Regions from separate parts of the Chryseobacterium bernardetii genome, predicted to be linked through region 3. Evidence: riboswitches for the same ligand, from Rfam matches in the RefSeq annotation. Region 3 holds a riboswitch; each other region holds the start of a gene.
What was found. Region 3 has a riboswitch for cobalamin ahead of metE (5-methyltetrahydropteroyltriglutamate--homocysteine S-methyltransferase). Riboswitches for the same ligand answer to the same signal wherever they lie in the genome.
Positions count from the first base shown of each region.

Region 1: linked by a shared signal. The riboswitch ahead of EG339_RS07460 (TonB-dependent receptor plug domain-containing protein) and the one ahead of metE (5-methyltetrahydropteroyltriglutamate--homocysteine S-methyltransferase) in region 3 are both predicted to bind cobalamin.
Region 2: linked by a shared signal. The riboswitch ahead of EG339_RS22685 (acyl-CoA thioesterase) and the one ahead of metE (5-methyltetrahydropteroyltriglutamate--homocysteine S-methyltransferase) in region 3 are both predicted to bind cobalamin.

Region 1 is NZ_CP033932.1:1,617,455-1,628,250, forward strand. It holds gene EG339_RS07410 (heavy metal translocating P-type ATPase) at 1-983, shown strand, start outside; gene EG339_RS07415 (hypothetical protein) at 1,489-1,845, shown strand; gene EG339_RS07420 (YHS domain-containing protein) at 2,028-2,300, shown strand; gene EG339_RS07425 (SCO family protein) at 2,287-2,964, shown strand; gene EG339_RS07430 (superoxide dismutase) at 3,088-3,762, shown strand; gene EG339_RS07435 (hypothetical protein) at 3,766-4,137, shown strand; gene EG339_RS07440 (hypothetical protein) at 4,389-5,312, shown strand; gene EG339_RS07445 (TonB-dependent receptor plug domain-containing protein) at 5,317-7,296, shown strand; gene EG339_RS07450 (MbnP family protein) at 7,337-8,203, shown strand; gene EG339_RS07455 (cytochrome-c peroxidase) at 8,220-9,239, shown strand; cobalamin riboswitch at 9,365-9,551, shown strand; gene EG339_RS07460 (TonB-dependent receptor plug domain-containing protein) at 9,664-10,796, shown strand, end outside.
Region 2 is NZ_CP033932.1:4,983,456-4,994,251, reverse strand. It holds gene EG339_RS22705 (PspC domain-containing protein) at 1-116, opposite strand, end outside; gene EG339_RS22700 (PadR family transcriptional regulator) at 128-457, opposite strand; gene EG339_RS22695 (XAC2610-related protein) at 906-1,610, shown strand; gene EG339_RS22690 (HD domain-containing protein) at 1,612-2,202, shown strand; gene EG339_RS22685 (acyl-CoA thioesterase) at 2,253-2,636, opposite strand; cobalamin riboswitch at 2,753-2,933, opposite strand; gene EG339_RS22680 (hypothetical protein) at 2,967-3,764, opposite strand; gene EG339_RS22675 (ATP-binding cassette domain-containing protein) at 3,797-4,459, opposite strand; gene EG339_RS22670 (endonuclease MutS2) at 4,869-7,016, opposite strand; gene EG339_RS22665 (GNAT family N-acetyltransferase) at 7,144-7,656, shown strand; gene EG339_RS22660 (acyltransferase family protein) at 7,710-8,711, shown strand; gene EG339_RS22655 (uracil-DNA glycosylase) at 8,749-9,390, shown strand; gene EG339_RS22650 (hypothetical protein) at 9,356-9,874, opposite strand; gene EG339_RS22645 (DUF456 domain-containing protein) at 9,891-10,382, opposite strand; gene EG339_RS22640 (mechanosensitive ion channel family protein) at 10,560-10,796, shown strand, end outside.
Region 3 is NZ_CP033932.1:4,029,152-4,039,947, forward strand. It holds gene EG339_RS18280 (ISAon1 family transposase) at 1-73, opposite strand, end outside; gene EG339_RS18285 (ISAon1 family transposase N-terminal region protein) at 93-446, opposite strand; gene EG339_RS18290 (TonB-dependent receptor) at 614-2,998, shown strand; gene EG339_RS18295 (Lrp/AsnC family transcriptional regulator) at 3,075-3,536, opposite strand; cobalamin riboswitch at 3,723-3,907, shown strand; gene metE (5-methyltetrahydropteroyltriglutamate--homocysteine S-methyltransferase) at 4,083-6,386, shown strand; gene EG339_RS18305 (anti-sigma factor) at 6,488-7,294, opposite strand; gene EG339_RS18310 (RNA polymerase sigma factor) at 7,296-7,748, opposite strand; gene EG339_RS18315 (fasciclin domain-containing protein) at 8,213-8,782, shown strand; gene EG339_RS18320 (ferritin-like domain-containing protein) at 8,865-9,578, shown strand; gene EG339_RS18325 (ferritin-like domain-containing protein) at 9,604-10,419, shown strand; gene EG339_RS18330 (GNAT family N-acetyltransferase) at 10,488-10,796, opposite strand, start outside.

The sequences.
Region 1 (10,796 bases), 2.4 Mb from region 3:
TTGGAGCTGCCAGCCGAAACGGAATTTTATTCAAAGGAAGTAATTTCCTGGATAGTATTGCAGAGATTCATAATGTTGTGATGGATAAAACCGGAACAATGACCGAAGGAGTCTTTAAAGTTCAGGAAGTAAGCATTAATCCTGAATTTAATAAGGATGAAATCATGCAGTTGGTTAACCTGTTAGAGAGTAAAAGCACACACCCTGTGGCCACAGCCATTCATAACTATGCAGGAGATATCAATTATTCCGTTCCTATGGAAAATGTAGAAGAAATTGCAGGCCATGGGCTGAAAGCAACAGTTAATGGAAAAGAGCTTCTGGTAGGGAACTTTAAGCTGATGGATAAATTCAATATAATCTACGATATCAACCACGCCAATATTGTATACACACTCATTGCAGTAGCGTACGATAAAAAGTTCGCAGGTTATATTACCATTGCAGACAGTATCAAAACAGACGCCAAAGAAACGGTAGATAATCTCCATAAAATGGGTGTAAAAGCCACCATGTTGAGTGGAGATAAAGGAACTGTAGTAAAATATGTAGCCGATCAGTTGGGCATTGATAATGCATTCGGAGATCTGCTGCCGGAAGATAAAGTGAATAAAGTAAAAGAAATTAAATCCAGAAATCAGACCGTGGCTTTCGTTGGAGATGGGGTGAATGACGCCCCTGTAGTGGCGTTAAGTGATGTAGGAATAGCGATGGGAGGTTTAGGAAGTGATGCTACCATTGAAACCGCAGATGTTGTGATCCAGGATGATAAGCCAAGCAAAATCCCGATGGCTATTAATATCGGGAAACAAACTAAAAAGATCGTTTGGCAGAATATTATCCTTGCTTTCGCTGTAAAAGCTGTAGTTCTTGTATTGGGTGCAGGAGGCTTGGCAACAATGTGGGAAGCTGTATTTGCAGATGTAGGAGTTGCTTTGTTAGCAATTTTAAATGCAGTGAGAATTCAGAGAATGAAATTTTAATCCCTGAAAAACATACAACTATATTATATTAATGAAGGCTCTGCTGGTTACAGCGGAGTCTTTTTTGTTGGGATACTCAATAAATAAAAAGCTCTGTCGGAGAAAACAACAGAGCCTGACAAGATTAAACTTTTATAAAGAACTAAATTTTTGTTGTTTTGACAAGGCCGTGAAATTAAAATTCACTTTTCATCAATTCAAGTCTTGAAATCAAAGTTCGCTATAATCTTATGATGATAACAGATACAGTTTTTGCTATTTTATAGGTAACAGATTGTTATCCACAATTATCTGTGGAAATATGTACAATCTTTGGTTGAATGTAAACCAAATGATATTAAAGCTCCCGGATCTAAAGCGTACCCTTTTAAAAATTCTTCGTGCCTTTGGGTATTTCCAGCTAAACTTAAGCGCCTAAGCCAAACCATTAATGACATTCATCATAAATAGGACAGAAAACAATTCTGAAGTAGTATATTTGTAACACAGAACTGAAAAGTTGAGGTTGCTTATTTCCATATTGATCATTTTTACAGTTGCAGTACGTCCTGTTCTGCCATTGATAAACTATGCAGTAAATTATGATTATATTGTGAAAAACCTTTGTGAAAAAAGAGAAATTCCTCAGTCTACCTGTAAAGGAAAATGCTATGTGGCGAAAGAACTGGCAAAAACAGAAAAGCAATCCAACAGTTCACAGACAGTAAAGATTGCGGGACTCGATGTTTTTCTTTCTCACGAGATCTTTTCTTTTTCTGATAAAAAAGATACTGAATTACGGGATAAAACTCCGGATTCATCTTATTTCGATTCCCATTCATCAGACTATTTTTCTAGGATATTCCATCCACCTTTAGTTTAATATTTATAATGAACTAAAATTTTAGTTTTTAGCTAAAATTCATTTAAGCAATGCATCGCAGATTAGCCTGAAAACTCTGTTAATTGGAATTTTATATAATTTCAACTCATCGTTTGGTTATAATGATGTACTGTTTAGCCCCATAATTGTATTCAATAGTATTAATTTCAATTTATTATTAGATGAAATCTCCAGTTATTTTGACGGCTTTGCTGTCAATTGCCTTGTTTTCCTGTGCAAAAGAACCTCAGGTAAAACATAAAAGTCATATGGATTCTTCAGGAGAAACTATAAAAAATGTTCAGGTAGTGAACGAAGAAGATCCCATCTGCCATATGAAAACGGCAGGTTCCTTAAAAGATACGGCAGTATACAAAGCCAGGGTATATGGCTTCTGCAGTTCATATTGTAAAGATGAATTCAAAAAAAATCCTGAAAGTTATGCCCAAAAATAATCAGCAGAATAACAAGAGTAAGATCATTATTCCTATTGCGGTTTTTGCTTTACTGTTCTTAGGGATAGGAATTGGGATGAGTTATTTTAAAAAGAGCCTTTATACAGTGATGAAGGTTCCTGATTTTGAACTTACAGACCAGAATGGTAAAAAAATCACTAATAAAGATATGTTGGGAAAAGTGTACCTGGTAGAATTTTTCTTCAGTAAATGTCCCACCATTTGTCCGGTAATGAATACCAATATGAAGGCAATTCAAAATCAGATCAACAACCCTGATTTTGGTATTATTTCCATCAGTATTGATCCTGAAAATGATACTCCGGAAGCATTGAAGGAACATGCTCAAAGGATTGGCGCCAAATCTCCCAATTGGCATTTCCTGACAGGTGACAGGTCCTATATCGGCAAACTTGCGGATCAGTTCAATATTTATGTAGGAGATAAGGAAGATGACGCAGAAAGCCTTAATCATAGCGGGATGATTGCCCTTGTAGATGAAAAAGGGAACATTCGTTGCAGGTACAATAAAGAAAATATGCCCATTCTTTATTATTCAGGATTGAATTATGAAGATCCGGAAGGAAAAATACCAAGATTGAACGGGAAATACCATCCGGACAGAGAACTCCTGATCGAGGATATTAGGAAGTTATTAAACTAGGAAGGAAGAGGAAAAGAGGAATACTGAAAAGTAATTCTATAGTTGTCGTTAAAAACCTAATTACTTCCAGCCCCAGGCTTCCATCCTTTAACAGAATATTGTTTAACCATATAACAAAACATTATGAAGATTATGAAAATAGCTGCTCTAGGAGCAGTATTCGCGGCTCAGTTTACACTGGCTCAGTTTAAGCAGACCCCCTTACCCTATGCTTATAATGCATTGGAAGGTTCAATAGATGCCCAGACAATGGAGATCCATTATTCAAAACATGGGGCAGCCTATGCAGCCAACCTGAATAAAGCAATTGCCGGAACTCCACAGGAAAAAGAAACGTTGATTAAAATTCTTTCCGAGACCTCAAAATTAAGTCCTGCCGTAAGAAATAATGCAGGTGGGCATTACAACCACGAGTTGTTCTGGACAATCCTTACTCCGGAGAAAAATACCCAGCCTTCTGCAAAACTGGCAAAGGCTATTACTGAAACTTTCGGAAGTATGGAGGCTTTCAAAGAAAAGATGAGTAAAGCTGGTGCAGACCGTTTCGGATCAGGTTGGGCGTGGCTTTCTGTGGATAAAAACGGAAAACTCTTTGTTTCCTCTACTCCTAATCAGGATAACCCATTGATGGACATTGCAGAAGAAAAAGGAACTCCTATCCTGGGAATTGATGTTTGGGAGCATGCCTATTATCTGAAATACCAGAATAAAAGAGCAGACTATCTTTCTGCAATCTGGAATGTGCTGAACTGGAAAGAAGTGAGCAAAAGATATGATGATGCTTTAAGCAAAAAATAATTCATGAAAATAATTTACAGCATACTCTTTATTGGCTATATGGTGTTCAGACCTCTGATACCACTGGCTGAGTATGCTGTAAATTACAATTATATCGTTAATACACTCTGTGTCAACAAAAGTAAACCGGAACTTCACTGTAACGGAAAGTGCTATCTGAGTAAAGAGTTGGCAAAAACCAATGCTGATACAGAATCTTCTCCTTTCAATAAAATAAAAAATTCAGGTCAGAAAATTCTTGATATGTATATCCTGCCTGAAATTACAGAGGTCTTTCATAACGGGAAAATTATCGTTTTCCATACTAACTCCATTGATGAAACAGCTTATTCTTTTCTGTTTCTGAAACACATTTTCAAACCACCGGTTTTTTAAGCTATTTACCCATAGAAGTTAGCCACAAAGTCATAAAAGTTATTTAAAAGTGTTTAAATAAGCTTAAAAACCTTGTGTAGAAAGGTTGTAAAACTTTGAAAACAAATATTTTGTGTACTTATCAACACTCTGTGGATAACTTTAAAATATCTTAAATGGTATAGGGGGCTTTTGTGCTTTTTGTGGTAGAAAAATGAATGTTTAGGCATTCAAAGTATTTCTATTGTATTCACCCAACTAAAAAATCAACAATGAAAATGTATCAGATTTTCATAATGAGTGTCTTGTTAATGGCTGTTTCCTGCACCCTGGACAAAACTGATTATGAAAGCGAAATCAACACAGCCGTTCCGGAAAATTACGAATTTAAAGAAGCCACTGCTGTAAACAAAGATGGCTATACAATAAGCATCGAAACGTTAAACGGAACATTTTATCAGGGGTATAATGAAATCAGATTGAAGATTACCAATACCCAGACAAACGAACATATCAATGCTTCCGGGGTTACCTTTTTGCCGGTCATGACGAAGGCTGATGGAAGTAAAACTTCATGTCCCTATCAGTACACTCCGGATTATAAACCGGATGGGAAATATTATTCAGGGTATTCTGTATTTACGGATAAAAGCAATACTACAACGAACTGGAAACTTTATTTGAGTTTCATGTTGAATCAAAAGACATATACATTCAGCAAAGATATTACCGTAAATGAGCAGAGTAATAAAAACCTGAATATGACTTCATTTACAGGAAATGATGGAGAACAATATTACATTGCCCTTATTTCCCCTCAAAAGCCGAAAGTAGCAGAAAATAAACTGGTCGCGGGAATTTATAAATACAACAAACCTGCTGTTTCTACAGGAAATTTTCCTGATCCTTCACAGTTTTCCTATTCAGAAGTGAAAGGCTATACGCTGCAATTAGATCCAAGAATGCCGGAACCATCCATGGGAAATCATTCATCACCCAATAATAAAGATTTAATACAGGAAAATGATGGATTATATCATGGTATTGTCAACTATACCATGACAGGAAACTGGACCTTAAACTTTATTATGCTCAATGAGAATGGAAAGATCATCAAAGGAACTAAAGTTTCTACTGATTTTACACCAGGAGTTCCGGGGGCTAAAAGTGAATTGTTTATTGACACCTTATTCTAGTTTCATGAAACAGTTCGGAATGATATTGATGTTTTGGGGAGTTGTCATGAATGCCCAAAACAGGAAAACAGCAAAAGACAGTATTACGTTTGTAGATAAGGTAGAAGTAAAAGGCAGTAAAAAGAAGATGGAAACGGATATGAAAATGTCAGTTTCCGTGGACGAATTTCTGGCCTCTTCAGACAAAATAAGTTTTATAAAACGGGGAGCATATGCATGGGAACCCTTACTCAATAACATGAGTACGGAACGTTCAGTTGTTACGATAGATGGAATGCGTATTTTTGGTGCCTGCACGGATAAGATGGATCCTGTGACTTCTTATCTGGAGAGCAATACTCTTTCATCAATTGATATAAAATCAGGCCAGGAAGGAAGCTCACATGGTGCAACTATAGCCGGAAGTATTGATCTGAAAAGAAAAAGTACCCCTTTTGGCCTTGAAAAAAAATGGAATGGCACTTATCAGACAGGTTTTGAATTCAACAATAAACAGTTTTTCAATCTTGGAAATATTTCCTATTCCGGGAAGAAACTCGTTGTGGATGGAAGTATTTCCTTTCGGAAGGCAGGAAATTATGATGACGGAAATAACAAAGAGGTCAATCATTCACAATATAATAAATTCAATACCGGAATTGGAATAGCTTATAAAACAAGTCCTTTATCTTCAGTAAGAATAGATGCCATTTTTGATATGGCAAAAAATGTAGGGTTTCCTGCATTACCTATGGATTTATGGCTTTCAAGGGCGATGATTACATCTGCTTCCTACAGACAATTGTTTAAAGAAAGTCTGATCAGATCCTGGGATACCAAAATCTATTACAATACCATAGAGCATTATATGGATGATACAAAACGTCCTGAAAATCTTGTACACATGGATATGCCGGGCTGGAGCACTACTTATGGATTGGTTTCATCAGTGAGTCTGAAAAAAGAAAAGTATACCTCAGCCATAGAACTCAATATGTACAATAACACGTCCATTGCAGAAATGCGGATGTATCCACAGGATAGAAAGAACAGAACAATGTTTGCTTACAGCTGGCCCTGGGTAACCACCCGTTTTGCAGGGATTTCAATGAATAATAGCTGGGAGATATCAGATAAAAGCAGGTTGAGCTTTGGAGTGTCTTTAGGGCTAAATTATAACGAGTCCAAATATGTAGAGTTCAACTGGATTTTTCATCCGGGAGCACCTCAGCAAAAAACAAGGATTCTTCCCGGTTTACATGCAGGATATCAGTTTACGGAGAACAATTTTAGTTTTTCTGTAGGTACGGGGTATGGGCACAGGGCACCTTCGGTTTCGGAAGGATACGGATATTATATCTACAACAGCTTTGACAGATATGATTACATCGGAAATCCTGATTTAAAAAATGAAATTTCCTACGAAACCAATGCCGGTGCAGGTTTTAAAAATGAAAAAATGAATATTGAAGCCAAAGTAAATTATTTCTATATTCAGGATTACATCATTGGGAAAATCTTAAGCCTGGGAAGTCCCATGAATTACCAATCGGTAGGAGTGAAGGCGTATACTTCGCTGGATCATGCAATACTCTTTAATATGGCTTTGAATGCCGGGTACAGCATTTTACCGGAATTACATTGGAAAGGTACTTTAACATACGCCCGCGGAAGAGATGATAAAGGGAAAAACCTGCCTTTTATCCGTCCCCTGAGCTATTTGACTTCTCTACATTTTACCCATCAGAATTTTGGGGTTCAGACCTCTGTAAACGGAGATTTTATCCAGCGTAATTACAGTCCGGAATATGGAGAAGACCAGACACCAGCGTATGCAATATGGAATTTCTCTGTGAATTATACTTTCAACATCAAAAAACTTAAAACCGTTTTTCAGGTAGGCGCAGAAAACCTGTTAAACACATATTACAGCACCTATGCAGATTGGGGAAATATCCCAAGAATGGGCCGTAATATTTATACTTCTTTAAAATTTAATTTTTAAGAACAACAACTTTAATTAAAACAATACTAAAATTTTTACAATGCAAAACTTTAAAAAATATCTACTATTATCCGCTTTTTCATTAGGTGTAATTTCCTGCCAGAATAGTGATGACAGCCCTGTAGCGAACAATGTAACCCTTGAATTCAATAATACATTTAAAAATACAACCATTGTTCTGGGAGGCTCTGGTTCTGCTGCTGCCACCACAAATATTTCTGCAGAGGGACAGGTTCATCATTTTTCAGAATTGAAGTATGTAATCAGCAACATTCGTCTGATCAAAGCAGATGGTAATGAAATTCCTTATAAAATTAATGATCTGGATCAAGGGGCAGCAGTGATAGACCAGTCGAAACCTGAAACACTTCGTTATATTTTAAGCAACATACCAGCCGGAGAATATAAAAGGATCAAATTCGGATTGGGAGTAAAAAGAGATCTGAATGTGCTGGATCAGGTGAGGTTTCCAAAGTTCTATGCAACCGCAGGAGCTAATGATACGCAAATGATGTGGGAATGGGGAGCAGGGTACCGTTTTACCAAAATAGAAGGTTTCTACGGAACGGATAACAAACAGATGTCTATCCATACAGGAAGTACCATCAAAGGATCTGAAGGAAACTTCACCCAGGGAGTAGATGCCTACAGGGATGTTACTTTAGACCTGCCTAAAAATGCAATTGTAGATAATAGAACTCCTAAAATTACTGTTAAGGCAGATTTTGATAAACTGCTGACGGGTAAGGTCAATACCATTCTATTGGTTACCGGCACAGGATCAGATGGTAATGCCACTCCGAATATTCATACAGCCAATCAAATGGTAAAGTTTGTGGATAACCTGGGCGGAAACGGTTCCAGTGATATTTCAGGGATGTTTTCTGTAAGTAGTGTTGAAAACTAGATTCATCTCAACTGTAATGGAAAAGGGACTAAGCATTTTAGTGATTTTTATACTGTTGATATCTTGTAACAACGATCATTATGAGCCTGCAGCAATTGATAATCCACAAGTATCACTTACTATTCCTTCGGGATTTCCGGAACTTAATAAGTCTGTGAATTCCAATAGACCTACAAAATATGGAGTAGAGCTGGGGGAAAAATTATTCAATGACAAAAGGTTGAGTTCAGATAATACCGTCTCATGTTCAAGCTGTCATATTCAGGAGAAAGCCTTTGCTGATAATAACACTCAGGCAATGGGTATTCAGAATAGAGTAGGACTACGGAATGTACCGGCTGTTCAGAACATGATGTTTATGAAGTTTTACAATTGGGACGGGAATATTCTTCAGTTGGAAAGCCAACCGATGATCCCTATTATCACTCATGAAGAAATGGGTTCTTCTATTTTGGAGGTAATTGGTAAAATAAAGGATGATCTCATGTATAAAGATTTATTCAGAAAAACATTTGGGGACGAAGCCATTACTCCTGAAAGAATTTATAGAAGTATTGTACAATATGAATATACTTTAGTTTCTGCCAATAGTAAGTATGATAAAGTAAAGCGAAATGAAGGAGTGATTTTTACAGAGAATGAAGCCCAGGGATATCAGACCTTTCAGCAGAAATGTGCAGGCTGCCACAGTACAGAGCTTTTTACTGATCAGAGTTTCAGAAATATTGGATTTCCTGTAAATTCTAATACCAATGAAGCCGGACGCGGAAGAGTGACAGGCTTGCCGGAAGATTATATGAGTTTTAGAGTTCCCTCGTTAAGAAATGTAGAATATACAGCTCCTTATGGAAGCTTCGGACAGTTTCCCTCTCTAAGAGCTGTTCTTGATTATTTTGATAAAGGTGTTCTGGATGCAGATAACCTTGATCCTGTTCTTAAAAACAACGGAAACAGAATTCCTCTCACAGAGCAGGAAAAGATCAATCTTATCTTATTTATGAAAACCCTAAGTGACCGGGATTTTGTAAAAAAATAATCCCTTTAAAAAACAGAATATTAAAAACCGACTGTTTGAATCCCGTTACATTCTAACGGGATTTTTCATGTTTACTGGTTGATAATCATTTTATTCTGCATCACATTGTATCTGGCGGGAATTTTATATCTTTGTCGGAATTTGGTGAGCCGTAAAAAGCTCTTAAAAGGGAATCCGGTGGAAATCCGGAACAGACCCGCTGCTGTAAGCTCCGCACCAAAGTTTTTGAAAAATAGATCCACTGTTTCTAAAAATGGGAAGGATTTCAAAAATGGAGTAAGTCAGAAGACCTGCCAGAATATATAAACGTTTGACGCTTTCGTGGAATAAAGCTTAGGACTACAATGATTCTGTGCAGTAATGCTGTGCTCAGTCATTGCTTTTCTTATATCCATTAGCGTCATCATTATCCCTGAATGAGCTAATGGTGGCAAAACTAACTACATCTCAACTTCATAAAGTTGTTTTCACAATATGTGTGTTAACATCACAACTCCTGTTTTCTCAAACCCGGAAAAAAGACAGCATTAAGGGAGAGGCCATAAAGGCGGTCAATATCTACAAAAAGAGCTTTAAAGAAATCCTCCCAGCCCAAACTTTACAGGGTGAAGAGCTTGAAAGGCTAAATAGCCACTCCGTTGCCGATGCGTTGAGGTACTTTTCAGGAGTTCAGATCAAGGATTACGGCGGAATGGGTGGTTTGAAGACTGTCAATATCCGGAGTATGGGCAGTCAGCATGTAGGCGTTTTCTATGACGGAATTCAATTGGGAAATGCCCAAAACGGGCAGGTAGACCTGGGAAGATATTCTCTGGATGATCTGGAAGAAATTTCATTGTACAACGGGCAGAAGAGTGAGATTTTCCAACCTGCGAAAGACTTCGGATCATCAGGATCAATCTATTTACAGCCCAAAACACCAGTATTCGCAGGAAACAGGAAAACCAATCTTACCATAAGAGCCAAAAGTGCTTCCATTGATTTATTTAATCCTTCTTTCCGGTTAGAACAGAAGATTTCCAAAAGAATTGCAGCAAGTGTCAGTGCAGAATTTCTCCAAAGTGATGGTCTTTACAAATTTCGTTATAGCAGAAAATATCCCAATGGTGCAACCGCTTCTGATACCATTTCCAAAAGATATGATTCCGATATTAAAGCAAAACGTTTTGAAACATCTGTCAATGGAACTCTGAACAACGGAAGCTGGAACATCCGCGGTTATGGTTATATTTCAAACCGTGGTATTCCGGCACCTATTGTGAAAAACCGTTTTAAAGCAAGAGGGGCGAGAATGCTGGATGAAAATTATTTTGTACAGGTCAATTTCAGAAAAAAACTGTTTCCTAAGTTTGAAACACAGCTGAAGGCTAAGTTTGCTTATGACTACACTTATTTTAATGATACGGTAAGGTCTCAGGCCCAGTATCAAGCAAAAAATACTTATATCCAAAGGGAAGTTTATCTTTCTTCTTCCAATATATATTCAGTAAATTCCAATTGGGATGTGAGTGTAAGTGGAGATTTCCAGTACAATAACCTGGATGCTGACTTGAAAAA
Region 2 (10,796 bases), 950 kb from region 3:
TCAGAAGCATCCAGTGAGCTTCTCAGAGCGTTCAGGTAATCGCTGAGCTTTATATATGCGTGTTCTTCTATCGTAAAAGAAAAACCTGCGAGTCCTATTGAGAGTGTTTTATTCATAGCTTTGTTTTTTAATGTTGTTGAGTGATTTGGTTTACTGAAGCGGTAAGCTCATTCCACGTATTTTGAAGTTCATCCAGGAAAAGTTTCCCTTTTTCTGTGATCTGATAATATTTTCTGGGCGGCCCGCCTGTAGATTCTTCCCATCTGTAAGAGAGAAATTCTCCGTTTTTAAGTCTTGTAAGAAGAGGGTAGAGGGTCCCTTCCACTACATCCAGTTTTCCTTTTTTCAGTTCATCAATAAGATCAGAAACATACATTTCACGATGATTGATGAGACTTAGAATACAGAATTCCAGAATTCCTTTTCGCATTTGCGCTTTGGTATTTTCAGTATTCATCTTTGATAAGTTTTGTTAATTAAGGTTATATTTTTAGAAAAATGCCCCTAGCTAGTTGAGCCTATTCTAATTTTACATTACAAAGATATGTAATTAAAATGGTATTATGCAATACAAAGTAGTGAAATTTTGAAAATAAATTTGTTAATAATTTGATAATCAGTGTAATAAATTTTTAATAATCTTTTGAAGATTTTTATTTTAGAGGAAGAAATCTTTAGAAAAGGCTAAAAAATTAATAAATTTTGGAAAAATGAAATCATTCTGGCTGGTTAAGATCAAAGTTATCCTGTAATAGAATGTTGTTGTTTGCTATGATTTAATGGTGTTTAATCAATCATCATTATCACTTATCTATTTGTCTAAAAACATTTGAGTTTTGAAATCGGGGTTATGATTCGTATTTTTGTTTGAAAGTTTTTATAAAACATTTGAATCCAATATTACTATGAACATGAATATTTTGAATTATTACAGGAGTTTATCCGCCTTTATACTATTAGGTCCATTGTGTTTCGGGCAATATAAGTTTGAGATTAAGGACGCTTCGAAAAATTATGATGCCATTATCCATATAGACAATTGTTTCGATGGGAAATGTATGGATAAAGGAACTGTTGAATTATTTAACAGCAATAACACCAAAGTACAGACTTTTACATCAGATAATTTGGTACTCCATCTTGGGGAAGGGCAGAAACTGGAGCGTGGGAAAATAATACCGCTAACAAAGGAACAGAGCCCTCTTATTTTTGATGACTTTAATTTTGACGGAACCGAAGACCTCGCTATAAGAAACGGAAATATGGGAAATTATAGTTCAGCATCTTATGATGTATATGTATTCAATAGTACAAGAATGGCTTTTGTAAAAAGTAAAGAACTTACAGAGCTGGGATCAGATAATTTTGATTTTTTTGAAACAGATCCGGTTCGTAAACGTCTTATTGCTTTCGGAAAATCAGGATGTTGCAATCTTTTTACAACAGAATATGAGGTGGTTCCAAATAAAGGACTTAGTAAAGTGCTTGAAAAAGAAGAGGACAGCAGCGAAGAGGGGTATGTAAAAGTTACCACAAAAGAAAAGAAAAATAATAAATGGATTACCAGAACCAAGGTGTATCCGGCAGATCAATATAACAGAGAAAAGTAAGATGAAGATTCAAAAAGAGATTGATTTTATCCTGGCAGTAGATGCCCTGAAAAACGTACAGAGAAGAAATTACAATGCAGATGATTCCCGAAGAGAAAATACAGCGGAGCATTCTTGGCAGATTATTATTTTAGCACAGATTCTTTATCCTTATGCAAAAAACCGTGCAGATATCGATTTGTTGAGAGTGATCAGAATGCTTTCCATTCATGATCTTGTAGAAATTGAAGCAGGAGACACCTTTCTTTTCGATGAAGCAGCTATGGTAGGGAAGTTTGAAAGAGAAAAGCTCTCTGCACAGAAGATCTTCGGAATCCTGGATGAGCCTCTGCGTACGGAATTTTTTAACTTATGGCTTGAATTTGAGGAAGAAGCTACACCAGATGCTATTTTTGCATGTTCTATTGACAGGATCATGCCTTTCATTCTGAATTCACATACTTCGGGGAAAAGCTGGACAGAAGCCGGGGTTACTGAAAAACAGATCAGAAATATGCTTGAAACGGCCATTACCAGAGCTTCAGATGAAATGGGCGAGGCTTTTGAACTGCTTTTGAACAGAAGCCTTGAGACAGAGAAAGTCTTAAAATAAAAATTTATAAAAAGTTTCGGGCGGCCTTTGGCCGCCCTAAATTCTTCTATTTATAGTATTTGGATTGGTTTCTTAAATTCATCAATTGCTACAAAAGTAAAATCACCCACAATTGCTTTTTCTCTTTCGTAAGAATACATCTGTTCAGTATAGATCTCAACGCTTACTTTCATACTGGTTTTTCCAACGTATGAAACTTTTCCGATCAGTTCTACGATAGTTCCGGCAGGAATAGGCTTTTTAAAATCGATCTTGTCACTGCTTACTGTTACCACTCTCTTTCTTGCGAAACGGGTAGCTGCAATGAAGGCTACTTCATCCATCAGCTGCATGGCAGTACCCCCGAAAAGGGTGTCGTAATGATTGGTTGTGTTAGGAAAAACCGCTTTAAAGATTCTGGTTTCGGCAGCTTCAATTCTTTCTTCTGTAGTCATATTTCATTATTAATTAAAGCGAAATGAAATGGTATCAAAACAACAGAATAATAACAGGAACTTTGGAAATCCCTGAAACAATCCATCAGATCAATAAAACTTCAAATCGCGAAAGTTTCTTGTTTAAGAAATCGGCAGGTCTCCTGACTTGTAACATCATTTATCTCCTTCCCATGCCTCGCACAGTGGATCTTTTGATAAAGACTTTAGTTACTTACAGTTGCGCGACAGTCCGTGATTTTCACACGGTTCCCTTTTAATCTGCGGTTATGCAGAACCGGTTTCTGTGATGAATAAGCGTTAAAACTTTTCGGTGCAAAAATAATGAATTTATTCCGGATTATGATAAATAATCTGGCTGATTACTCTTCCCTTTTTGATGGTCCACAGCGTTGTATATCTGTTTTCTCCGGAACCATTGATCATATAAAGAAAGATATTGTCGTTATCCAGGGAAGTTACCCCCACATTGTTGAAATCCATTGTAGGCTGGAACATATTTTTGATGGCTTCTCTTACAAAAACAGAACCTCTTCCTGGCTGTTGAAGTCTTATGGATTTAATTTCCGTCATTCCTTCAGGAAGATCATTGCCAATTCCCCAGGGCTTTACTTTATCTATAGTAAGAAGTTTTCCTTCGGCATCTTTTTCTTTTTTGCGATAGCCGGCATTGGACGGATAAATATCAATAACAACTTTACTCCTTTGGGCTGTAGGAATTTTCGGATCGGAATTATCTGTGAAAATAAGAGATCTTCCGTTTTTAGATTTGGAAGGGGTATAAGCTGGAAGCTGATCTATAAAGGCAATACGTTCCTTATTTACCATCCCTTCCTTGTCAAGGGTTTCATATCGAACAAACGGTTTGTCTTCGTCCTGCTTTTCAGGATATTTAATCCAGATCCATTCCGTTTCTCCCGGAGCAGGTTTTACATAAACAAAAACATCTCCTTTACGCATACGGATCTTATCAACAATTTTTCTGTAATTATCCTTATGTACACGTACATTAGCATACCCTTCTTCAGCTTTTACAACACCAAAAGGAACTTTATTCTGACCTTTAACGTAAGCTAAAGAAAAAATACTGAATGCAGATAAGTAAAATGCTTTGTTTATTGAAATCATTATAACAGATTTTTAATTCCCAAATATATAAATTAAATGCTTTTCGGAAGATAATTATACCGTTGTAGTTCTTTTAAATCTTGTATTGGCTTTAAATATCCGTTGGAAAGAAGGTATATATCATTTGAAATATCAAAAATATCCAGGTAATTATGATCTGAAATAATAATACCCTTGTTTATCATTTGTAAGCGGATCAGTTTTTTTAACTCTTCGGATATTTTAGGTGAAAGACTATGAAAAGGCTCATCTAATAAAATAAAGTCAGAATCAGAATGAATGATAAGAAGCGCTTCAATTATTCTAAGTTCGCCTAAGGAAAGGTTTTTAGGTTTCTCATGCAGAAAAGGCTTGATAAGACTTGAAGAATACAGTAAGTCTGTATTTTCCTTATTGCAGAAAAGCGGAATCAGTTTCTTGATTTTCTCATTTTTAGGTAAAAAGGAATTTTGAGGCAAATAAGAAATTTTATTCCTTCTGTCAGACAGATTTCTTAAAACTTTATCATTACATTTTATAAACTGGGTATCACTACTAATGGTACCGAAAATAATCCGGAGTAAAGTAGACTTTCCGGAACCGTTTCTTCCCAATAATCCTATAATCTGACCAGTTTTACAGCCCAGATAAATATCTTGTAAAATAGGCCTGCCATCAAAAGATTTTGTAATACTGTCAATATGGAGCATTTTCATAAGAACTGTGTAATAATCTCTATAAGTAGACTTAAAGATAGGGTGATTCCCCAAAGAAATAATCTTGAAAATCCAAAATTAGCATAGAAATGATATTCATTTTTAAATCTTAATTCATAGACAAAGTAATGAAGAAGGGGAAAAATTAAAAGAATGCTTAACCCAAAAGTTTGAATGTTGAGCGAGAATAAAAAAATGAGCAGCAAAATAAAGAAGGCTGCAGGAATAATCAGTTTTTTATAAAAGATCCAAAGGACAGAAAAATTTTTGGTCATAGCTGTGATTCGTAAATTTTGACCAAAAATACAGAAATGGATAATAACTAAAAAGAGAGCATCCTCAGACACTCTCTTCCATTATTGTATTCAGTTAATTTCCCAGTTCAAAGATCAATGCATTTTCAAGCCGATTAGATTCTCTCTAATTCATCCGCATCAATCGTTGTTTTGAAAGTTCCATAATTCACAATCACCTTATTTCTGGAGATTTTTTCAATAGTTCCTACGCTGGTACTTCCGGTAATTCGGACGCGCTGCCCTATTTTCATCCAGACTGCACGGTCACTCTTACGTTTTTCCTCCAGCTTTTCATTCGTTTCAGCAATCTTTTCTATCACTTCTTCCTTTTTAAGCTGTTGCGTAATTTTTCTTTTCACTACCTGCAGACGCTTGGATTCATCTTTATCAGCACCTAGTTTTCTGAATTTTTCCTGTTCAAGCAACTTTACAAAATCTTTTACCACATCTTTTCTGGATTTTCCTTTCGTATAGCTATCAATGAAAGCTTCAATCTTGTTCCCGAACTGAAGTTTACGGTGTTCCTCCTCATATAGCTTCTGGAAATTGAAAAGTTTCTGCTGAAGCTGGTCATTCAGCTTCTGAAGGTTATCACGTTTATCTTCTACAGATTCTTTTCTTTCTGCAAGATCAGACTTCAGTTTTTCAACTTCAAACTTCTCCTGTTGCAGTTTTACGATCGTTTTATCAAGATTCACAATATCATGCTCTACCTTTTTCTTGGCAGAATGAATAATAAACCTTGGGATCTTATTCTTTTCAGCCACTTCAAAAGTAAAAGAGCTTCCAGCCTGTCCTACTTCCAGCTTATACATAGGTTCCAGTGTTTCCTCATTGAAAAGCATCGCTGCATTCTGAGCGTTCGGAAGTTGTTCTATAACCAGCTTGATATTGGTGTAATGCGTTGTAATAATCGCAAAACTCTTTTTATCATAGAAAAACTCCATGAAACTTTCAGCCAGAGCGCCTCCCAATTCCGGATCAGAGCCTGTTCCGAACTCATCAATCAGTAAAAGCGTGTCTGCGTCAGCCTCACGGATGATTCCGGACATTTTCTTTAATCTTGATGAATAAGTAGAAAGGTGGTTTTCTATAGATTGATTATCACCAATATCAGTCATGATTTTCTCAAAGAAAAACATTTCAGATTTTGGATGAACAGGAACCAGAATACCACTCTGTATCATCAGCTGTAATAATCCGACAGTTTTCAATGTGATTGATTTTCCACCGGCATTTGGCCCGGAAATACAGATAATTCTGTTATATTCTGTTAATGTCAGAGTCTGCGAGTAAATCGTTTTGTTCTCTACCTTATTTCTTAACCACAACAAAGGATGAAAGGCATCTTTTAACCTCAATGTCTTATGACGGTTGATCTTAGGAAGCACTCCATTGATAAGTTCTGCAAACTTAGCTTTGGCTCTCACCAGGTCAAGATCAAAAATATACATCTGATATCTCCAAAGCTGGGGCTGGAATTCTGCCAGTTCAGCAGTAAGCTTTCTTAAAACCTTATCAATCTCTTTTTTTTCTTCCTCTTCATTTTCACGAAGCTTAAAGTAATGCTTTACAACGCTATCCGGCTGGATATAGGTGATAGAACCGGTTTTTGAAATTCCAAGGGTTCTTCCCGGAACTCTTTTCTTAAATCCTGATTTTACCGCTAAAACCCGTTGGTCATCAATAATGGTTTCCCGTATATCATCCAAAAAGTCACTCTGCCCATACGTGGTAAGAGCACGGTTGAAGTTTTCCTGAATTGCTTTTTTAGCATGCTGGATCTCAGTTCTTATCCCTTTTAAGGCAGGAGAAGCTTCACTTTTTACTTCACCAAAACGGTTGAATACCTTATCAACCTTCTCGATGATCTCTTTTCTGAATTCCAGTACAGAAACTTCTTCCAGTAAAGTGGGAAATGTTTCCGGCATGGTAGGGAAGAACTTCTGTAATCTTCCAATCTGTTCCGTGATGGTTTTTATTTTGATGAAAGCACTGTTTTCCAGACGGTAATTCTCAATCAGCATCAGTTTCAGCTCACTTTCAATATCTTCATATTCATCAAACGGAATCGCATTTGAACTTTCAAAACTTGACAGGTATTCTGATGTTTTTTTTAATGAAAGTTCTGCCTCGTCAATTTCCATCGGACGAAGTTGAAGAATTTTTTCTCTTGTTTTCGGAGAATACGCAAATGGGGAGATTTCCGCGAGCAATTGCGGAAACTCTAATTCGTCTAAATCTTCTTTATCTATATACACACTGCAAATTTAGTGAGAATTTTGATTATTACGTATATTTGAGTGATTTACAAAAATAGATTGATGAAAGAATGATTCCTTATTCTGTATTTCTTTCACACGTTTAATGATAATTTTTGATGAAAATATGAAACTGGAAACTGAAAGACTGATCCTGAAAGAGATCAATGAGAGCCATGTAGAGGATATTCTTAAAATCAGAAGCAATGAAATAACGAATTTATATGTGAAAAGAAATTCTCCTAAGACCAATTATGATGCCCTGGAATTTATTCTGCATATTAAAAGAGAAACTCAGGATGGGAAAGTTGCTTTTTGGGGAATAGCATATAAAGATTCCGGGAATCTTATTGGGACCATTTGCCTCTGGAATTTTTCATCAGATAAAACAATGGCGGAAGTAGGGTATGAACTACTGCCTGATTATCATAGAAAAGGAATTATGTCTGAAGCTTTGTCTGTTGTTTTGGAGTATGGATTGAACACATTAGGGTTGCAGAAAATAATAGCCATCACAAGCAGATTCAATGAGAACTCTAAAAAGCTTCTTTTAAAGCATCATTTTATTCTTGAAGAAGGTGAAAGAGACAAACACAATCCAGATAATATTGTTTTCAGTTTTAAAAATATAAAACATTGAATCCATAGGTTTTTTTTCTATCTTTAGCCCCAATAGATGGATAGTATCACAATATGAAAAATGAAATCAAATCCTTAACCGGTTTAAGGGGCATTGTAGCATTATGGGTTGCTTTTTTTCATTTAAGTCATTTTGAAACTGATATTATTCAGACCGTTGTGGGAAAGGGGTATGTGGCAGTAGATATTTTTTTTGTATTAAGTGCGTTTTTATTGGCTGTTTCTTATGCTGGTAAGTTTAAAGCTTTAAATTTTAATGTCTTACAGCTGTTTTATAAGAAAAGAGTTAACAGGATTTATCCTGTCTATATAGCATCTGTTATTTTTATCGTCATATTCTTAATAAAAACTTCAAAAACTAAATTTTTAATTAATGCTGCTTTATTGCAGTGCTTTTTCAATCCTAATTATTCATTAGGCTCAGTATATTGGTCTTTGAGTACAGAGTGGATCTGTTATCTGATATTTCCTTTCCTGCTTTTCTTTACCGTTCGATACAAAATACGCAGTGAAATATTGATTATCACAGGTTTAATTTTAAGAGTAATTCTTCCATATCTTCCTGATAATTTATATTTAAATTCAGAAATGCCCATGCTAATGATTAAATCACCGGATTATCTTGATATTACTTATGGCTTAAATTCACTGATCCGAACGGTATCATCTTATCTGCTGGGAATTGGGCTTGCTTTTTTACCAGGGACCAGGTTCCGCAAAAATATAATCATTTATATTGCATTAATCCTGTCTTTGTTATTGCTGTATACAGAAAAAGGACTCTTTTTTATTCCGTTATTATCGGCTATTATGATTAAGCAGTTATATGATGGTGAAGATAGTATGTTCAAAAGGTTTTTGGGAAGTGATGCTGTTTATTTTCTGGGAAATATTTCATATTCATTATATATTATTCATTATATCGTGCTAAGAGAAAGATTAGTATTCCTGTCATCAAAGCTTATGAATAGCTTTGTTCTGTTGGCCTTATCTATTGTTCTGTCTTATTTCTCTTATATTTTAATTGAAAGAAAAGTGAAGATATTTAAGGTATAATTGGTGGTCTTATTTTAATATTAATTACTTTTGCAATATGACCTGGACAGAAATTTTAGCCCCGATAAAAAGTACAGAATACTTTAAAACACTTTGGGAGAAAGTAAAAAATGAATATGCAACCACTAAGGTATTTCCTCCAAAAAATCAAATCTTCAGAGCGTTGGAAATTACGCCGTTTGAAGATGTTGAGGTGGTGATTATTGGTCAGGATCCCTATCATAACGATTATCAGGCGAATGGTTTATGCTTTTCCGTATCTGAACAGGTTACCGCACCTCCATCCCTTAAAAATATTTTTATTGAATTAAAAGATGACCTTGGAGTGGTGAGAACTTCCAAAGAACTGGATGACTGGGGAAAACAGGGAGTGCTTCTGTTGAATGCTACTCTTACAGTTCGTGCCCATTCACCCAATTCCCATAAAGATCTCGGCTGGGAAACATTTACCAATTATATCATCAAAGAAATTTCAGATAAAAAAGAAAATGTAGTTTTTGTTTTATGGGGTGCTTTTGCACAAAAAAAAGCCGAACTTATTGATCCGGCTAAACATTTTATATTGAAATCAGCACACCCGTCACCGTTTTCTGTTCATAGAGGATTCTTCGGAAGCAAGCCTTTCTCAAAAATTAATGAATATCTTATTTCCAAAGGGAAGAAGCCGATTTCTTGGTAGTATTTGAAGTAGCCCTGTTGCTTTTGATACTTACCCCAATTTTATATTTTCCCTTTAGCTCTTCGGCTCCTCCTGCTTTAGGATATGGAGTGACTTCCTGTAGGGTAATGGTATAACCGTTGAATTCAGCAGATTGATGATAGTTTTTGCTTGGGAAATCCATGCTGGCAAGATTCAGGAGTACAGGCCGGGTAGAGGTTCCCATAACTTCAATTTGAGCAAGAGCAGCCCCGGCCCAAATACAGTTTACCCCTTCAGGGCAGCGGCTGTCTTCGGTAATTCCTTTGAACGTTATGTTCATTTTATAATCCAGAAGAAACTTATTTTCTCCTTCACTTAAATAGATGAGATCATTCTTTTGCTCATCAGATTTTGTATTGGTTGCCATTTCAGTGGTCTTTAGGTCTGCTTTGGCTTTCTTTTGGGCATCACATCCCGTTAATGCGAAAATTCCCAGGCTGAATAAGATGATTTTATGAAGCATGATTTTTCTTTTTGAATTAAATAATATCAAACATATTAAGAAGTACTACCAAAAACATTGCCACACCCACTACAAAGCTGAATCCCGTACCATAAATAAACCCGATTAAAGCTCCTTTAGTAGATTGTAAGGCTTTGTTCATATCCTTGCTGTCGTGAAGCATCTCGCCAATAAATACCCCAGCAAACATTCCGATAAGAAAGCCTAAAGGAATTGGAATGAAAATCCCGACAATGGTTCCTATTACAGAGCCGATACTTCCCCAGCGTGTTCCACCATATTTTCTGTTGGTTCTTGCAGGAATTACGTAGCTTAAAACAACAGAGGCTGCTGTGAGGATCCCAAAAGCCCATATATAAATCATAGGCAGATCCGCATCTGTTCCGAATTTATAGATCAGTAATCCGCAGATACTTAGCAGAAGCCCGGGTAAAACAGGAAGGAATGTACCTAGTATCCCTACAAACAATAAAATAAGACATAGAATATTAATAACAGTTGTATCCATTCTTTTAAATATAGACGAATATATGAAACCTTAGCGATTCAACAAACAGGGCTGATTGTGAAAATACAGTGGATTTTTAAATAATTTAAAGGAATTTTATGAACGGCTTTAAATTTTGGGATGAAAATTGATTGTGAATAGTAACATCATCATCCTTAATTTTATAAATTTGCTGTAATGAAAGATGACCTACAGGAAACCAAGAACTATTTGCAGGAAATAAGCGAACGGTTATACATTTACATTACCCAGATCTCACCCTCCGGGCTGGATTGGATTGTTCATATCATTGTAAAACTGGCCTTGCTCTGTGCTGTGTTCTTAATTGTAGACTTTGTCTTTAAATTCGTCATCAATGCTATTATTCGCTCGTTCCATAACGAAGAGAAATTTCCGGTACTCAAGTCTATTTAT
Region 3 (10,796 bases):
TATGATATTCGCTGAGATTATTCTTGTATTGCCTCTGGAAGGTCTTGCCTTTGATCCCGAAAAATTCTGCTATAACTTTTAGGGGAAGAGCTTTAGTGTCTGCTAATTTTTTTTAAGAAGACTGCCAAATCCTTTGTCATGCGTGTGCCTTTCGCTACAAGCTGCCAGTCTCTCTGAAGGATCTCACCGGAGGATTTATCTGTCCATCTTCTTCTTTTCACATGGAGCTTTACGATTTTACCCCGTAATGGATAATCATCTACAATGATTTCAGGTAAAAAGCCCTTGGATTCAAGTCTCCTTTCTTTAAATTCATGGGGAATACTGTTTCTTTCTTCGAAATAAATATGAAGTTCTGCATCATGAGTTTCTGCTTTGAGGATATCAAAGTGTTCAACTAAAAATTCCGGAAGTAATAATTTAAGAAGGTCGTGATCGCTTAACATGATGCAAAGATAAAACTACTTAACATTCCCCCCAACTTTTGAGACTGAGCCAACATACCCAACTATCTACTAGTTGTTTAACCTTACTGACAAGAACAATAAGGCAACAATGTTGCATTAATAAATTTAATTATCTAGATTTGCCAGATAATTAAAGTAATATGCACATGAAAAAGAGCCTTTATTTTTTGATAGGAAGCTCACTTATTTATTCCTCATCACTACTGAAAGCGCAGAAACTTAATCCTGGAAAGAATGTTATAAAAGACATAGAATCTGTCCAGATTCAGGGAAAATCAGATGATAACAATGTAACTATTTCAAGAAAGAAGTTGGACTTCATTCAGTCCAACACTTTAGGTGAAACATTGAGAAGGATTCCAGGTATTCAAAACTCTGGATATGGGCCCAATGCGGGAGCTCCTGTTATCAGAAGTCTCAGTGGAAACCGTGTAAAAATACTGGAAACCGGAGTAGCAGTAAATGACCTTTCCGGAATAAGCCCGGATTTTAATACGGATATAGAAATGAACAGTGTTCAAAACATTACTGTTTATAAAAACTCAGCGTCAGTTCTTTATGGAGGGAAGGCCATTGGAGGAGCTATTGATATTGAAACAGATTATATTTCCCGTCAGTTGCCCAATAAAAAGATGAATGTTCGCGGACTGCTTGAAGGCGGAAGCAATAGTGGACAAAAACAGGCATTTTCAGCAAAAGGAGTTATCACAAAAAACTGGGCATGGTCCGTAGGCGGGGCTAATCAAAAACAGGAAATTGTCAGAATTCCAGGAAAATCCAAGGACAGCAGATGCTATGACCCATCATTAGTAGGTTTTAATAGTATTTTACAATCTCTTTGCCAGGTAAACGTAGATTCAAGACATGTACTCAATAAAAGTCTTTTTCCTTACATCAGTCAGTTTGCTTTAGACCATATGATAGAATATGAACTTTCTGAAGGAGATCTTTACACATTCAGCCCTACCTATTACAATCCTTCTGATGGTAAACACTATCCCAACCCTAAGAATCAATTGTATATCGCTGGTCAGGATCCTGTGAAAGACCGCTATAAAGATGAAGTCAATAATATCAGAGATTATGTTCAAACAAAAGATGGAGAAATTCCTAACAGCCATTCGGAAAGTAATTCTTTTTATGTTGGAACAAGTTATATAGGAAAAACGTTCTATGCTGGTGTGGCCTATCAAAACTCTTATTCATATTTTGGCGTTCCCGGCTATACTCTCTCCAAAATGCCGCAGCATTCCCACGGAAAGCCTCAGCCTCAAATAGAGTATCTTCCTATCAATATCAGAAGTTTATCTCATAAAGCGATGTTTGAATCCGTTTATAAATTTACCAACTTTCCCATTTCCAGTATAAAATTGAATTACATGGGAGTATTTTCAAAAAACTCTGAACTCATTGATCGTCATAGAGCCAACCAATTCGAAGTGAATCAGCATAACGGACGTTTAGAAATGGTACAGCAGAAGCTGAAATTCTTAAATGGAACCACAGGTCTTGATGTTCAGTATAGAGACATGACCGGAAATGGGAAGCAGAGATATTTGCCTGATAATATAAGTCGTGAAATCGGCATATTTACAATGCAGCATCTTGACTTCAACAGCTTTCAACTGGATCTGGGTTATAGAAATGACCATGTTCAACGCAGAGCAGATGCAGATAAAAAATTTGTTAGAAGCCGTGGGCTTTCAGGAGGAAAACTCAGCGATAGAGATTTTACACTTCACCAGCTGCATACTTCAGCTCAATGGAACATCTTTAAAAAAGCTTATCTAAAAGCCCAGTATAATTATTCCGAAAGAGCTCCTGAAGTGAATGAACTTTACGCAGGAAATAATCATTTTGTTATTCTGACAGAAGAAAACGGAGATGACAAACTGGATAAAGAAACAGCAAAAACAATAGAACTGGGGGCAGGAATTAATCTGAAGAATATTCGTGTATCTGCCAATTGGTATCATACTTTCTATAAAAATTATATTTATCTGGCCCACACCGGAATTTCCCGCGAAGTTTTCCTTGTCAAAGAATGGCGTGCCGATGATACTGAAATCAATGGAATTGAAGCTGAAGCTACTTACAAAATTGATTTTAATAAAATGGGAAAGTGGGAAATAGGAGCGTATTATGATCTGGTACGAAATATCAGTGTTGCCGATAGTTCAATAAGAAAATGGAGCGATGGTGATTATATGCCCAATATGCCTACCAGCCGCTTTGGTTTCAATCTGGAAGGAAATGTACAGAATTTCAGTATCAATATTGCTTTGGATCATTATTTAAAACAAAAATACTTAGGAAAGAATATTAATCCTGAACTTCCAATGTTTGCATTTTCATTGCTTAATGTGCGCATTTCTTATAAAGACGATAGCTTAGGAATAGGAAATCTGGAATATTATATCACGGGAAATAATCTGTTGAATTCTGAAGCAAGACTTCAAAACTCACAGCTAAAGTTTCTAAGTCCGTTACCAGGTATTAATATCTCAGCCGGAATAAAAATAACAATATAATCTGTATTTTGGGGCAGAACACATGAAACATGATTATTTTTAAACTGTGAATGCCCCAATTTTAACAGCTCCCTTTTTATAAAGTTAACCCATGGTTATTCTTTACTTCAGCCATTACAAATGTACTGTGGGTACTTCCAATAGAATCTACAGAGCCTAGTTTATTAAAAACAAAATCCTGATAGTGTTTCATATCCCGGACCTGAACTTTCAGGAGAAAATCAAAATCGCCGGAAATATTATAGCATTCTGCCACTTCCGGAATTTCCATAATTTCTTTTACAAAATCATATCCCACAGACCGGTCATGGATCTTTAATTTGATCTGGCAAAACACCGTAAATCCCCGGTTTAGCTTTTCAGCATCCAGTACAGCTGCATATCTTTTCACAAAACCTTCCTGCTCTAGCCGCTTTACTCTTTCAAAAACGGGAGAAGGCGACAGGTTAATCTCCTTAGCAAGTTCTTTAACGGTTAATTTGGCATTGTTCTGAAGCAGTTTCAGTAGTTTTATATCCTTATCATCAAGTTGTTCCACAGAATATTATTCTTTTACAATTTATAATCTTTCAAATTTACAGAATTATATTCTTTAAAAAGATACTTTAAAAGCTAAATTAACTAAATAAAATATATTTAATTAATAATATATTCTGTTTTAATAATTTTACACAAAATTAAAATCTGTTACTCTTTGTATTGATAACAGATATGTTCTTTACCATCTTCATCAAACAGGAAAGGTTTTACTGAAGGTAGATTAATAGGGAATCGTGTGAGAATCACGAGCTGTCGCGCAACTGTAAGTAACACACCAAAGGCTTCCGTCCTTGTATATCCACTGCCAAAAGCGGGAAGGATGACGGAACTGTTACAAGCCAGGAGACCTGCCTTTACTGAATTGACAATGCTTTCGCGGTCTGAAGCTTTTGAGTCATACAGATGATATAGTACAGTGCATTTCTCTTTGGAGAATTGTACCTATTGCTTATATCATTGATTTCAAAAGAGTTTATTATCCGTACAGGCATTCGAAGCATTTCAAAGAGCATTGAAGATAAAGTGTAATCTAAAATTTGTAAAAATGCAAACTCACATTCTGGGCTATCCGCGTATTGGTAGCAAAAGAGAACTTAAGAAAGCCTGCGAACAGTATTGGTCAGGCAAAATTGTTTTGGAAGAACTTCTTACCGCAGGAAGAACAATCTGCAGCCAAAACTGGAACCTTCAGAAAGAAGCAGGAATTGATCTTATTCCATGCAATGATTTTTCTTACTATGATCAGGTGCTGGATATGAGCCTTGTGGTAGGCGCTATCCCTGCACGTTACCATGAAGTAGCACTTAAAAAGAACAATTCTGAACTGGATCTTTATTTTGCTATGGCAAGAGGCTATCAGAAAGACGGATTGGATATTACAGCCATGGAAATGACCAAGTGGTTTGATACCAATTACCATTATATTGTTCCTGAGTTTTTTAAAAATCAACAATTTAAATTAACTTCAGATAAAATATTCAATGAATTTGCAGGTGCTAAACAGGCAGGAATCAATGCAAAGCCTGTTATCATCGGCTTAGTGTCTTATTTGCTGCTAGGAAAGGAAAAAGAAGAAGGATTTGATAAACTGGATCTCGCTCATAATCTACTTTCTGTTTATATTGAAATAGTATCAAAGCTTCAGCTTCAGGGTGCTGAATGGATTCAGTTTGACGAACCATTCTTAGCATTGGATATCACTGAAAAGGCAAAAGAAACCTACACTTTTGTATATGCTGAACTCAGAAGGCTTTTTCCAAAGCTTAAGTTCATTGTAACTACTTATTTTGAAGGATTAAGGAATAATTTACCTCTTGCCGTTTCGCTTCCGGTGAATGTACTGCATATTGATCTGGTAAGATGCCCGGAACAGCTGGAGGATGTTCTCCACGGTATCCCTGAAAGCCTTAGCTTATCTCTTGGAGTAGTAGACGGAAGAAACATCTGGAAGAATAATTATGAAAAATCTCTTTCACTGATAGCCAAAGCAGCCGGAAAACTGGGACCTGAAAGAGTCTTCATTGCACCATCCTGTTCTCTGCTGCATTCACCATGTGATTTAGACTTTGAAACGGCCCTTGAACCCGAAATAAAGAACTGGCTGGCTTTTGCCAAACAAAAGGTAAAAGAAGTAGCAGTCCTTAAAGAATTGGCTTCCGGAACAACAGACAATAACATTCTGCAGGACTTTGAAGCTAATAAAAAAGCAGTTTCACACAGAAAAACTTCACCACTTATCCATAATAAGGAAGTAAAGCTAAGAGCTGAATCCGTTACAGAAAAGGATTCGCAAAGAAAAAATGCTTTTAACATCCGTAAAGAACAACAGCAAAAAGCGCTACAGCTTCCATTATTTCCTACAACCACTATAGGATCATTTCCACAAACTGCCGAAGTAAGAAGCTGGAGGGCTAAATTTAAAAAAGGTGAATTAACGGCAGAACAGTATGATGCTTTATTAAAAGAGGAAACCAGAAGAACGATCCGCTGGCAGGAAAACATAGGAATTGATGTTCTTGTTCACGGAGAGTATGAGCGTAATGATATGGTGGAGTATTTCGGAGAACAGCTGAAAGGTTTTATTTTCACCAGAAACGGATGGGTACAGAGCTACGGTAGCCGTTGCGTAAAACCTCCCATCATATTTGGAGATGTTTCCCGTCCGGAGCCTATGACGGTTTACTGGTCTCAATATGCTCAATCTCAAACAGACCAATGGGTAAAAGGAATGTTAACAGGACCTGTTACTATTTTACAATGGTCGTTTGTACGTGATGATCAGCCGCGTTCTGAAACCTGTAAACAGATTGCCCTGGCCATTCGTGATGAAGTTCAGGATCTTGAAAAGGCGGGAATCCGAATTATTCAGATTGACGAACCTGCCATCCGTGAAGGGCTTCCATTGAGAAAAACCGACTGGCAGAATTATCTGAAATGGGCTGTAGAAGCTTTTAAAATATCAGCCAGTGGAGTAGAAGACACTACCCAAATCCATACCCATATGTGCTATTCAGAATTTAACGATATCATTAAGAATATTGCTGATATGGATGCTGACGTGATAACGATAGAATGCTCAAGGTCGCAAATGGAACTTTTACAGGCTTTTGCAGACTTCAGATATCCTAATGAAATTGGCCCTGGTGTTTATGATATACATTCACCCAGAGTTCCATCCAAGGAAGAAATGACAGCATTACTGATGAAAGCCCAACAGGTAATTCCTGCCCAGCAGCTTTGGGTTAACCCGGATTGTGGTTTAAAAACCAGACATTGGGAAGAAACCGAAAAAGCTTTAATTGCGATGGTAGCTGCCGCTAAAGAAGTTTCTGTAGAATTTGCATCTTAAATACTTTCAAGTCCATAAAAAATAAAAGCATCCGGCCGGATGCTTTTATTTTTTTTATTTTTGAAGCAGAAATGCTGTAATTTAGAATATACTGCCTTTCACTAAATTCCTCCCATTACAAACATATTTTCCATTGTTGGAACCGGGCTTCCGCCTTCTTTTTCAAGAGTGACCGCAAAGGCCTGCGCTTTAGGTATACTAGCCAAAGCAACCTGGCTGTCTTTATCTTCTGAATACATTCCTGCACTTACAGGTTTTCCATCTTCTATAGCCCAAAGCTGATATTGCATTCCTGCAGGGGCCTTAGGTAAATTTTCTGCATTAAGATAAACGTCTTTTGTCTTTTTGTCCCAGAAAACCATTGCTTTTGCCTCCTTATGATTTTCTACACCTTTTAACATAACCATCTGCATATCAGGATTAGAAAACATCGCAATTTTTTGATTCATTTTTTGAATTCTAAGATCCTGGGATTGTTTCTCAGTCTTCATAACTGCAATTTCTTTTTGCACTTCAGATTGTTTACTGAACCAGAAAAGATTCCCGGCAATACTTGCTAAAAATAAAACAGAAGCAGCAATCCCTAAAGTTTTCCAGGGAGCTGTCTTTTTAATTTCATACACTTCCGGAGAAGAGGCGGTAGAAATTTCCTCAGAAAGAGTTTTTTCTTCTTCTGGATTCTGTTCCTGCTGGATCTTGCTCCAAATTTTAGATTTCAAATCACCTGGAGGTGCTATAGCCTGTGCTGTAGCGAGATTTTCCATGGTTTTTTGAGCCTCTTCAAAAGCGGCCTTTACTTCAGCATTATTCTTTCTCACACATTCCAAAATACCTGCTTCCTCAGGAGAAGCATGACCTAGAATATAAGATTCTATAATTCCGGATGATATGTATTCTTTAGTGTTCAATTTATTGATAATCTTTTAACAAGTCCTTTAATTTCATTAATGCATTCCGCATTTTTGTCTTTACAGTTCCAAGCGGTATCTTCAGTTTTTCAGAAATCTCATGCTGTGTATATCCCTGGTAATAAGAAAGATTGATGAGTTCCTGTTTGTCAACTTCCAGATTTTCAAGAACGTTATTAAATCCAATATAATCAACTGAATTATTGACTGTTGAAAGTTCTGTAGTATTATATACGAAATCGGGAAGGGGTTGGTTTTTTAGCTCATTCTGGAATCCTTTAGATTTCAGATAATCTATAGCAGTATTTCTTGCAATATTAATGATCCAGGTATAAAATCTCCCTTTAGAAGCATCATATTGATGAATAGAATTCCAGATTTTAACAAAAACATCCTGAATAACTTCCTCGGCATATTCTTTAGACTGAACAATACGAAGAACAATACCATACAACGCACCGGAATAGTGATCATACAGATAATGAAATCCATTTTCGTTTTTTTCTTTTAATAAAACGATAAGTTCTTCTTCAGAAAAGGTTGTTTTAATAGTTTTTATTTTTCACCAAATGTAATAAAATAATACATATATCAAACAAAATCCAAATAATCTTTTATTCCTTAAATGATTTAAAGAATATTATTTAACAGGTATTCAATATGAAAATTTAAAGTTGTTGGGCAATTTGAGAGCAATAACCGTTGCTAATACAAGATATAAACAGTCTTTTAAATCGGAACCTTACAACTCATCATATACAGCAGATAATTTTCTAAACACGGGCAAGTTAAAAAATAAACACCTGATTACCTGTTACTTAATAAATATTTTACTTTTTTTCAATCTAAAATAAATCCAAACTCGTAAATGACATTAAGAACACAAATTAATAATAATTCATTAAAAAAATCATTACAATGAAAACACAGTCAAAAATCACAGTTTTAGCAATGGTAGCTTTATCATTCGTCTTGAGTGGGAAGGTAACTGCACAGATGATGAAAGAAAAAACAGTAATGGTAGGAGGTGCTCCTATGTATCCTTCTAAAAATATTATTGAGAATGCCGTCAATTCTAAAGATCATAAGACTTTAGTAGCCGCAGTAAAAGCTGCTGGGCTGGTAGAAACACTAGAAGGAAAAGGACCTTTCACAGTGCTGGCTCCTACAGATGCAGCGTTCTCAAAGCTGCCAAAAGGAACGGTAGAAAACCTGGTGAAACCTGAAAACAAAGCGACGCTTACAGGCATATTAACTTACCATGTTCTGCCAGGAAGATACAGTGCCAAAGAAATCTGGGCTGCAGTGAAATCTGGGAACGGAAAAAGCATGATGAAAACAGTACAGGGTGAGGAACTTACCTTCTGGACAAAAGGAAAAGACCTTTACATCAAAGATGCGAAAGGAAACAGCGCTAAAGTGACGATTGCAGATGTGAATCAGTCTAACGGGGTTATTCATGTAATAGATACGGTTCTTATGCCGTAGTGAAGCAAAATATAAACAGCATATTTGAAGTGTGCTGTTTTTTTCTTCCGATCATTTATCAAACACTTTAAAAATTAATATTATGAAAAAAATGATTCATGTTTCTAATCAGGGGGCCACTCTTGATACAAGCAGAAGAAACTTTTTAAAATTGAGTGGAGTAGGATTGGCAATTGCAGGACTCACAATGATAGGTTGTAATGATGATGATGACTTTCAGATGATGGATAACAGCAGGATCTTTGATTTAGGAGCCGGAGATGTAGGCGTTTTAAATTATGCGTACGCCCTTGAGCAGCTGGAGGCTGATTTTTACACCAAAGTAGTGAATAATTTTTATACCGGAATTTCCAGTATTGAAAAAGAGATTTTTACTGATCTCTACCATCATGAAGTAATCCACAGAGACTTTTTTAAAGCAGCAATAAGCGGTGCTACCCAAAATGTGCTTCCAAAACTTGACTTTCAATACCCTAATGTAAATTTTAATGACAGAAATTCTGTACTCGCTACTGCCAAAGCACTGGAAGACACAGGGGTTGCTGCTTATAACGGTGCCGGAAAGTATATTTCAAATGCGGATTATCTTGTTATTGCAGGAAAAATAGTTTCTGTAGAAGCAAGACATGCTTCTGCTATCAGGAATCTCATCAATCCCGGATCTGCTGATTTTTCCGGTGATGATGTGATAGACGCCAATGGTCTTGATCTTGCTAAAGAGCCAAAAGACATTGTGATGGCTGCAGGAGGGTTTATAAAAACCCGCTTTACATGGAAAGAAAGAGGTATTAACTAATTATTCATCTTCAAAAACTTGTATTATGAACATTCTTAAATTATTAGATAAGCTTTCTCATGATAAATTTTTCACAACGGAAGCATCCCGATTAGAAGCTATTACCCAAGCATCCGTATTGGGAAAAAAGACAGCTGTTGCCGCTGTTCCTCTGGGATTAGGCACTTTAATGACTACGTCAGCAAAAGCGGAAACGGTAAACACAAAGATTACCGGAGCAGCTCTTAAAAGTACTTTAACAGATGCTTTACAACTCGCTTTGGTCCTTGAATATCTTGAAAACGAATACTATGCTATGGGATTATCCGCAGCAGGATTAATTCCCAATGCAGACAGAACTGTTTTTATGCAGATTTCCAAACATGAATCTGCCCATGTTAGCTTTCTGAAAAGTACCCTTACTTCTTTGGGAGTGACACCCGGAAACAAGCCAACTTTTGATTTTACGGCAAACGGTAATTTTTCTCCATTTACGGATTACAACCAATTTCTCATTCTGGCGCAGGCTTTTGAAGATACGGGAGTAAGAGCTTATAAAGGGCAGGCTGGAAATGTTATGTCCAATAAAGTTGTTCTTCAGGCGGCATTACAAATTCACTCTGTAGAAGCAAGGCATGCTTCACAGGTTAGAAGAATGAGAGCTAATAAAGGTTGGATTGAGCTTGCCAACGGAGGCAATATGCCATCAGCAACTGATCCTGTCTACAAAGGGGAAGATAATGTTAACCAGGCCGGCTATAACACCGGAACAGCATTCGGAGCAGCTGCCGGCTCTGCAGCATACGATGAATTCCTGAGTGGGAGTGATGCACAGGCTATAGCCTCACTATTTATTGTATAGTAAGAAATCAATATTATAAAATTCAAAAGCATCCCCTGGGATGCTTTTGAATTTATAAATTATTTCAATTATAACTCTAAACCCATATGTAAAATTGGATATTCTTTCCCTTGTCCGTCTGATTCTGACCTGCCCAGAACATGAAAACCGATATGCTTATAAAACCCGACAGCCTGTATATTTTGCTCGTTTACATCTACTTTGGTTATTTCTAAACGGTCCGTCCCATAACGGATCAGTTTTTTGCCAATTCCTTTCCCGCGATAATCATTATGGATAAACAGCATTTCAAGATTTCCTTCTGCAACGCCCATAAATCCGGCTAAAACATTGGCTTCTTCGAATCCAACTAAAGTAACATGCTCAAAATATCCGGA